DNA from 2 places in the Ancylobacter sp. GW821-FHT10E12 genome. Region 2 is predicted to be linked to the other one. Evidence: predicted binding sites of a transcription regulator. Region 2 holds the regulator's gene; the other holds the start of a gene.
The links. Region 2 encodes HrcA, which represses chaperone genes, less so after heat shock. Its sites were predicted from a motif close to GTTAGCACTCNCNNNNNGNGAGTGCTAAC; they were not measured.
Positions count from the first base shown of each region.

Region 1: AC1RU4_RS12710 (co-chaperone GroES) is a predicted target of HrcA. The motif match lies at 3,006-3,034, and genes of this name have one in related genera.

Region 1 covers NZ_JBXASN010000008.1:108,960-113,420, reverse strand. The annotation lists gene AC1RU4_RS12720 (hypothetical protein) at 491-883, opposite strand; gene groL (chaperonin GroEL) at 961-2,586, opposite strand; gene AC1RU4_RS12710 (co-chaperone GroES) at 2,635-2,952, opposite strand; gene AC1RU4_RS12705 (hypothetical protein) at 3,586-3,888, shown strand; gene AC1RU4_RS12700 (hypothetical protein) at 4,053-4,277, shown strand; gene AC1RU4_RS12695 (hypothetical protein) at 4,292-4,461, shown strand, end outside.
Region 2 covers NZ_JBXASN010000005.1:207,239-211,699, reverse strand. The annotation lists gene grpE (nucleotide exchange factor GrpE) at 1-369, opposite strand, end outside; gene hrcA (heat-inducible transcriptional repressor HrcA) at 451-1,551, opposite strand; gene rph (ribonuclease PH) at 1,700-2,413, shown strand; gene rdgB (RdgB/HAM1 family non-canonical purine NTP pyrophosphatase) at 2,417-3,079, shown strand; gene hemW (radical SAM family heme chaperone HemW) at 3,072-4,277, shown strand; gene AC1RU4_RS08745 (penicillin-binding protein activator) at 4,293-4,461, opposite strand, start outside.

The DNA of each region.
Region 1 (4,461 bases), on a different contig from region 2:
TTGCCGCTTCGTCTTTCTGTCGATCGACGACGAGGACGCGATCGACGACGGCACCACGTGAGAGCGAGAGTCCGCTTAGGGTCCAGTCCGCACGGACGCGGCAGCCGCCTCGCGCCAGAAGCGGAAGTTGGTAAGGCGGCTGGGAGCCGACATTCTCGGATGGCCAGCCAGAATGTTGTTGACCTAAACATGGACAACGTCGAGGACGTTCCCTGACTCGGCCTTTCACTCGCCGCGATGACCGGATCACCCGTCTTCCAGAAGCTCGATATCTGTTCGCAGCACCTCATGAAGGCCGCACGTGCGGCCCAAGCGCGGCCTCGCATCTAAAGAGGCGGGGAAATCCGCCTGCAGGCTCTCCACCAACCCGACGAGAGGCGCTGGAGCCTGCAAAGGGCCAGCGGCGGATTTCCCAGTGAAAACCCGGTCGGCCGACCCTGAGGGCGAGATCGAATGCCTCCCTGACGATACGCTGCCCGGCCTGAGCCAATCAGGTCGCAAGAACCGTCGTGCAGCCTTCGACACCACGACGATCGGGCGACGTCTGGCCGGGCATGGTCGCCCAGCCGCCAGCCTCGATGAACTGACGTTTCTTGTAGTTGTCGGGGATCGCCTTGAACTCGGCGAGCTTCGCAGGCGCGTCCGACGCGGCGTTGAACCGCTGGACGCAGATGGCGGAGGCCAGTTCTCCACGCGCGACATCACCCGCCGTGGCAGCGACCGCGCGTGACGTGCCGCCGGTCACCCAGCCGCCCCAGTTGAATCCGACGATCATCGTGGCGGTCGCGGTGGCGAGGCAGGCCCAGACGAGGATTGCCTTGGAGGGCTTGTAGTTCTCGAAACGCTGGCCGATCGATGTCCTGCCGCTGCTTTGCATGGCCATTGGAAGTCTCCCTTGTCGATTGATGGTGGAATTCCGCCGCCCGGCCGTGCCGCGGCCGAGCGATTCAGGCACTGCGCTCAGTATCCCATGCCGCCATTGCCGACCGGCGCCGCGGTTTCCTTGGCGGGAATATCGACGATCATCGCTTCGGCGGTAATCAGCAGCGCGGCGATCGAGCCGGCGTCCTGCAAGGCGGTGCGTACGACCTTGGCGGGATCGACGATGCCGGCCTTGATCATGTCGACATAGGTCTCCGTCTGCGCGTCGAAGCCCTGATTGTGATCCTTGCCGTCGGTGAGCTTGCCCACCACGATCGAGCCTTCCACGCCAGCGTTCTCGGCGATCTGCCGGATCGGCGCCTCAAGTGCCCTGAGCACGATCAGGATGCCGGCCGTCACGTCGGCATTGGCGCCCGTCAGCGATTTCAGGGTCGACCTTGCGCGCAGCAGTGCCACCCCGCCGCCCGGCACGATGCCTTCCTCGACTGCGGCGCGGGTCGCGTTCAGCGCATCGTCGATGCGGTCTTTCTTCTCCTTCACCTCGATCTCGGTGGCGCCGCCGACCCGGATCACCGCGACGCCGCCGGCCAGCTTCGCCAGCCGTTCCTGCAGCTTTTCCTTGTCGTACTCCGAGGTGGTCTCCTCGACCTGCGTCTTGAGCTGGGCGATGCGAGCCTCGATGTTCTTCTTCTTGCCGGCGCCGTCGATGATCGTCGTCGTCTCCTTCTCGATCAGTACGCGCTTGGCCCGGCCGAGCATGTCGATGGTGACATTCTCGAGCTTGATGCCGAGATCCTCGGAGATCACCTGGCCGGCCGTGAGAACCGCGATGTCCTCCAGCACGGCCTTGCGGCGATCGCCGAAGCCGGGCGCCTTCACCGCCGCGACCTTCAGGCCGCCGCGCAGCTTGTTGACGACCAGCGTGGCCAGCGCCTCGCCCTCGACATCCTCGGAGATGACCAGCAACGGCCTGCCGGTCTGCACCACGGCTTCGAGGATCGGCAGCAGCCCCTGCAGATTGCCGAGCTTCTTCTCGTGGATGAGGACGTAGGGGTCCTCCAGCTCCACGCGCATCTTCTCGGTGTTGGTGATGAAATAAGGGGAGAGGTAGCCGCGGTCGAACTGCATGCCTTCGACGACGTCGAGCTCGGTCTCGGCGGTCTTGGCTTCCTCGACGGTGATGACGCCCTCCTTGCCGACCTTGTCCATCGCCCTGGCGATCATCTCGCCAACGGCGGCATCGCCATTGGCGGCAATGGTGCCGACCTGGGCGATCTCGGCCGAGGATCCGACTTTCCGGGCGCGGGCCCGGATTTCCTTGACGACCTCAGCCACGCCGAGATCGATGCCGCGCTTGAGGTCCATCGGGTTCATCCCGGCGGCGACCAGCTTGGCGCCTTCGCGCAGGATAGAGGCGGCAAGCACGGTTGCCGTCGTGGTGCCGTCACCGGCGAGGTCGTTGGTCTTGGAGGCGACCTCGCGCACCATCTGCGCGCCCATGTTCTCGAACTTGTCCTCAAGCTCGATCTCCTTAGCGACGGTGACGCCGTCCTTGGTGATGCGCGGCGCGCCATAGGACTTGTCGATGATGACGTTGCGGCCCTTCGGGCCCAACGTCACCTTGACGGCGTTGTTGAGCAATTCGACGCCGCGCAGCATGCGGTTGCGGGCGTCGGTGGAAAATCTGATTTCCTTGGCAGACATGATGTTCGTCCAGTTCGGTCTCGGGGAGTGGGATCGGAAATCGACCGGTCAGGCGGCCTTCTTGGTGGCCGCTTCGGTCTTCTCGACGATGCCCAGGATGTCGGCTTCCTTCATGATCAGGAGATCTTCGCCGTCTATCTTCACCTCGGTGCCGGACCATTTCCCGAACAGGATGAGGTCTCCAGCCGCCACGTCGAGCGGGGCCAGCTTGCCGCTTTCATCGCGTGTGCCGGGACCGACGGCGACGACTTCGCCCTGCGAGGGCTTCTCCTTCGCCGTGTCGGGAATGATGATCCCGCCCTTGGATAGCAGATCGCCTTCCGCACGCCGTATGACGACGCGGTCGTGGAGGGGTCGAAATGTCATTGGGTTCTTTCCGCGGCCTGCCTACAGGGCGACCGCAGGATCTATATAGCGCCTTTGGCACTCTAGGGATAGGAGTGCCAAAATTATAATTCATCGATCACGAAATATTTGAAAAATATTCGACGTGAATTTCTCTCGCGATCAATTGAATTTTTTCCCGAGTCAGACAGCCTAAGGACGAATTTTCACTCGTTTTATTTTAATGTCCGAGAATTTGGCGATCCGGATTGTTTCCCGCAGAGGGTTCGGCTTGCTTGAATCGCGGTTTAGGCGTATCGATAGAACTCGTTGATTTGGCCGAGTTGGCTTTCGCGGTGTCAGAGACCTGAACCCGCCAAACATCACCAAGTTCTCGACAGCGAATGCGTGACGCCTTTTGGGCGCATGTTGGGTTGTTCGAATCTGGATGAGCCCTGCGCTGACCACGGATGTACTGGCAGCATCGAGCACCGTTTCGAATCGAGCGATGCCAGGGACATAACGGATATTTACGTACCCCCTGTTCCACTGTGCAAAGCGCCGTCTTTCCATCCGGGTACCCGGCGGCGTTCGCCCTGGGGCGTTCAATACAGACGCTGCCGCCGAACAATCTGGCGGCCTGCCAAACCACCCTTGAAAAGGACCACAAGCAATATGACCGCGACCACTCCGCTTCGCAGCACTCCTCCGGCCCGGCGCGACAGCGAAACTCATCTCTTCGCAATCGGGCAGTCCGTTCAGCTGAAGGGCGGATTCGGCATGCATCCTTCGAAATACGGGGACATCTACCGCATCACAGCCACGCTGCCGCCTTACGGAAACGCGCTGCAGTACCGCATCCACAATGAGAACGAGCACTACGAGCGGGTGACGACGGAAGACAACCTGCAGCCGGTCGCTCCCGCGAAGCTGGGCGAGGGCGCCGCGCTTCTCGAACAGACCTTCAGCCATGGCTAAGGGACAGAAGCGCAGCAGCCGCGAGATCCGGAAGCCGAAGAAGGAAATGGCTGCTTCCAAGTCCGACGGTCGGTTCGAGACGCAAATGAAGCTGGCAGCTACAGCCGTTGCACCGCGTGGCAAGGCACGGAGCTGACAGCCGACATGCCGAGAAACGGATATCGATGAAGATTGTGATCGAATTCTATCGCACCCGGCAGCAGGACGACGCGCACGCGGTCGTCGGGTGCGAGATGGAGGAAGCGGTTGATCTCGATGCTGCGATCGAGTTGGCGCTGGCGCTGGCGCAAACCCTCGACATGCCGCAGCGACCGGACGCACTGACGATCACTGACGCGAACGGCAGGACGCTCTACTCCTGCATGCTCGACATCGGCCTCGGGCAATAAAGAAAGCCATCGCCATGAACGACCATAGCAATAAAGCCGTACGGAGCCGGAAGGCCATTTCGATCGACATCTGGGAAAATGAAGGCGGCGCGCCCGGCCGTGCCTCCACCGACGATGAGCGCGGCCGCGACAACCCGTTGTATCGTTTCCGACATGTCCATCATGTCGTCATGGATTTTCCGGC
Region 2 (4,461 bases):
CGCCGTCAGCTCGATGCCGTCGAGCAGGGTCTTCAGCGTGCCGTCGGCGTTGGCGCGGGCCTCCGCGTCGATCACCCCGAGGGCGCGTTCGAAATCGTCGCCGAGCGACAGCACGTCGCGGGCGAATCCGGTGATGCCGTAAAGCTTGGCATCGGCGACTTCGCGCTCGGCGCGCCGGCGGACATTGTCGGCTTCGGCGAAGGCGCGCAGGAACTTGTCCTTCAGCGCGGCGATTTCCGCCTCGTAGCGCTCGCGCTCGGCGGCAAAGGCCTCCTCGGCGGCTTCAGCGGCACCGCCGACGGTCTCTTCGCTCGGGGTGCCGGCGATCTCATCGGAAGCGTCCGCCGGCTTGTGGTTGTCTTCGGTCATGACTGCCTCGTCGGAGGAATGGATTTGCGGTTGCCGTCGCACCCGCATGCGCCCGCCATATCGGGTGATGGCGGCAAAAAATCAAGCCGCGTCGATGCCGGTGCCAGCCAGAACCCGGCTCACCACCCGCGCGGTGAAATCGACCATCGGCACGATGCGGGCATAGTTCAGCCGTGTCGGCCCGATGACGCCGAGCACGCCGACCACCCGGCCCTGGCCGTCGCGATAGGGGGCGACGATGGTGGAGGATCCGGAAAGCGAGAACAATTTGTTCTCCGAGCCGATGAAGATGCGCAGTCCCTGCGCGTCCTCCGCCCGCCCGAGCAGGTCGACGACCTCCTGCTTGGCCTCGAGATCGTCGAACAGCAGCCGCACCCGCTCGAGATCCTCGATCGCCCGGAGATCCTGCAGCAGCTTGGTCTGGCCGCGCACGATCAGCCGGCGTTCCGCCTTGTCGCCGCCCGACCAGGAGGCGAGGCCGGCGGCGACGACGCGGGCGGTCACCTCGTCGAGTTCGGCGCGGCGGGCGGCGAGCGTGCGCTCCACCTCGACGCGCAATTCGGAGAGGGTTCGTCCGCGGGTGCGCGAATTGAGGAAATTCGTCGCCTCCACCAGGGCGGAGGAGGGCAGGCCGGCGGGCAGCGGCACCAGGCGGTTCTCGACCTCGCCGTCGTCCGAGACGAGGATGAGCAGTGCCCGCGTCGCGTCGAGCGGTACGAATTCCATGTGCTTGAGCCGCGCGTCGCTCTTGGTGGTGGTGACGACGCCGGCGCCGCGCGACAGGCCGGAGAGCATGTTGGAGGCTTCCGCCAGCACGCCGTCCACCGTCTGCGCGCGGGCGGCCGCGTTCACCTGCACCTCGATGGCGTTGCGTTCCTCCTCCGAGACGTCGCCGATCTCCAGGAGCGAATCGACGAAGAAGCGCAGTCCGCGCTCGGTCGGCAGCCGCCCGGCGCTGGTATGCGGCGCGAAGATGAGGCCGGCGGCTTCGAGATCCGCCATGACGTTGCGCACCGACGCCGGCGACAGCGTCATCGGAATGAGGCGCGAGATGTTGCGCGAGCCCGCCGGCTCGCCGGTGGCGAGATAGGTTTCGACGATCTGCCGGAAAATCTCCCGCGAGCGCTCGTCGAGCTTGGCGAGCGAGGGGGAGCTGGAGGCCAGAAGCGGATCGAGGGGCATGGCAGCGCTCGTTTCGCCGGAAAGGCGTTTCATGTGAAACATATAATCGGCCTTCGCGCCGACCCATACAAGGCACAGGCTTTAAGCGCTTGCGATTGTCGGGCGCTGCCCCTTACAAGGGGCGCCCGTCAGCAATGGAGACATCACCATGCGTCCGTCCCGCCGCGCCTCCGACGAGATGCGGGCCGTCAGCTTCGAGCGCGGTGTGCTGCGCCATGCCGAGGGCTCCTGCCTGGTGAAATTCGGCGAGACCCATGTCCTCGTGGCGGCGACGCTGGAAGAGCGGCTGCCGCCCTGGCTCAAGGGGCAGGGCCGCGGCTGGGTCACCGCCGAATACGGCATGCTGCCGCGCGCCACCCACGAGCGCACCCGCCGCGAGGCGACCGCCGGCAAGCCCTCCGGCCGCACCCAGGAGATCCAGCGGCTGATCGGCCGCTCGCTGCGGGCGGTGGTCGATCTCGAAAAGCTCGGCGAGCGCCAGATCACCGTCGATTGCGACGTCATCCAGGCCGATGGCGGCACCCGCACCGCCTCGATCACCGGTGCCTGGATCGCGCTGTATGACTGCCTTTCCTGGATGAAGGCGCGCAGCATGATCCCGGCGATCCCGCTGCGCGACCATGTGGCGGCGGTGTCCTGCGGCATCGTCCAGGGCGAGCCGCGGCTCGATCTCGACTATGCCGAGGATTCTGACGCCGATACCGACGTGAATTTCGTGATGACCGGTACCGGCGGCTTCGTCGAGGTGCAGGGCACGGCGGAGAAGACCCCCTTCACGGAGGAGGAATTCAACGCCATGCTCGGTCTCGCCCGCAAAGGCATCGGCCGGCTGGTCGACCTTCAGAAGATGGCGGTGGCCTGAGCCATGGACGCGTTCGCCAACCAGCTGCATCGTCGCCTCACCGGCCGGGTGGTGATCGCCACCCACAATCCCGGCAAGCTCATCGAGATGCGCGGGCTGATGGAGCCTTATGGCGTCGAACCGGTTTCCGCCGGCGACCTCGGCTTGCCGGAACCGGAGGAGACCGGGCTCACCTTCGCCGAGAACGCCCGCATCAAGGCGCGCTCGGCCTGCGAGCTCACCGGCCTGCCGGCCTTTGCCGACGATTCCGGCCTGTGCGTCGAGGCGCTCGGCGGCGCGCCGGGACTCTACACCGCCCGCTGGGCCGGGCCGGAGCGCGACTGGGGCCTCGCCATGGCCAGGGTGGAGGAGGAACTGCGCAAGGTGGATGCCGTCGAGCCGTTCCAGCGCCGCGGCTATTTCATCTCGGCGCTGTGCATTGCTTGGCCGGACGGCCATGTCGAGGATTTCGAGGGCGTGGTGGCCGGCGAGCTGGTCTGGCCGCCGCGCGGCAATTCCGGCCACGGCTACGACCCGATGTTCCTGCCGGACGGTCATACGCGCGTCTTCGGCGAGATGACCGGCGAGGAGAAGCACGGCATGCCGCCGCTGGGTCGCGGCCTGTCGCACCGCGCCCGCGCCTTCATCGCGCTGGCCGAGGCCTGTCTCGGGGCGCATTTTGACTGAGGCCGCGCATCGGGCGGCGCATCGGGCGGGCAAGGTCCTTGCCGCGCCGCCGCTCGATCCCGGCTTCGGCGTCTATGTGCATTGGCCGTTCTGTCGCGCCAAATGTCCCTATTGCGACTTCAATTCCCATGTCCGGCACGCGCCGCCGGACGAAGCGCGGTTCCTTGCCGCCTTCCGCGCCGAGATCGCGCATGTGCGCGAGCGGATCGGCCAGCGCCGCACAGCGAGCGTGTTCTTCGGCGGAGGAACTCCCTCGCTGATGGCGCCGGCGACGGTGGAGGGCATTCTCAACGCCATCGACGCCGCCTGGCCGCTCGATGCGCGCGCCGAAGTGACGCTGGAGGCCAATCCCACCAGTGTCGAGGCCGGCCGCTTCCGCGGCTATCGCGCCGCCGGGGTCAACCGCGTCTCGCTCGGCGTGCAGGCGCTGGACGACGCCTCGCTGAAGGCGCTCGGGCGCATGCACAGCGCCGCCGAGGCTCTGGACGCTGTCGCTATCGCCCGCTCGGCCTTCGAGCGGGTATCGTTCGACCTTATCTATGCCCGGCCCGGCCAGAAGCCGGAGGATTGGGCGCGCGAACTGGAACGCGCGATCGCCGAGGGCTGCGAGCATCTCTCGCTCTACCAGCTCACCATCGAGGAGGGCACGCCGTTCGCCGCCCTCTACCGTGCCGGCAAACTGAAGATACCGGACGGCGAGGTCGCCCGCGCCCTGTGGGACGCGACGCAGGAGACCACGAGCACCGCCGGCCTGCCGGCCTATGAGATCTCCAATCATGCCCGGCCCGGCGCCGAGAGCCGGCACAATCTCATCTACTGGCGCTATGGCGAGTATGCCGGCATCGGCCCCGGCGCCCATGGCCGGCTCGACACGCCGGAGGGCCGGCGCGCCACCTCCACCGAGCGCGGCCCGGAACAGTGGGTGGCGCGTGTCGAGGCACAGGGCCACGGCCTCGTCGCCGACGAGGGGCTGAGCCGGCCGGAGCAGGCCGACGAATATCTCATCATGGGGCTTCGGCTCGCCGAGGGCATCGACCGCCACCGCTTCGCGTCGCTGTCCGGGCGCGATTTCGATGCGGGCCGCGTGGCGGCGCTGATCGGCGAGGGCATGGTCGAGCAGCTGGCCGACGGCCGCCTGCGGGTGACGCCGCAGGGCTTCCCGGTGCTCGACGCCATCGTCGCCGATCTGGCCGCCTGAGGCCGGCGGGAGGGTTCAGAACCCCTGTTCGGCGAAGCTGCGCGGGGCGGGGCTGGCGACCTGCACGCTGCCATTGGCAATGCGCATCACGGCAAGGCCGCGCTGGTTGGTGCCGTCCGAGCGGAAGCGGAAGATGCCGTCGATACCGCTGAAGCCGGAAGGGTTCTGGATGGCGGTGTCGTTC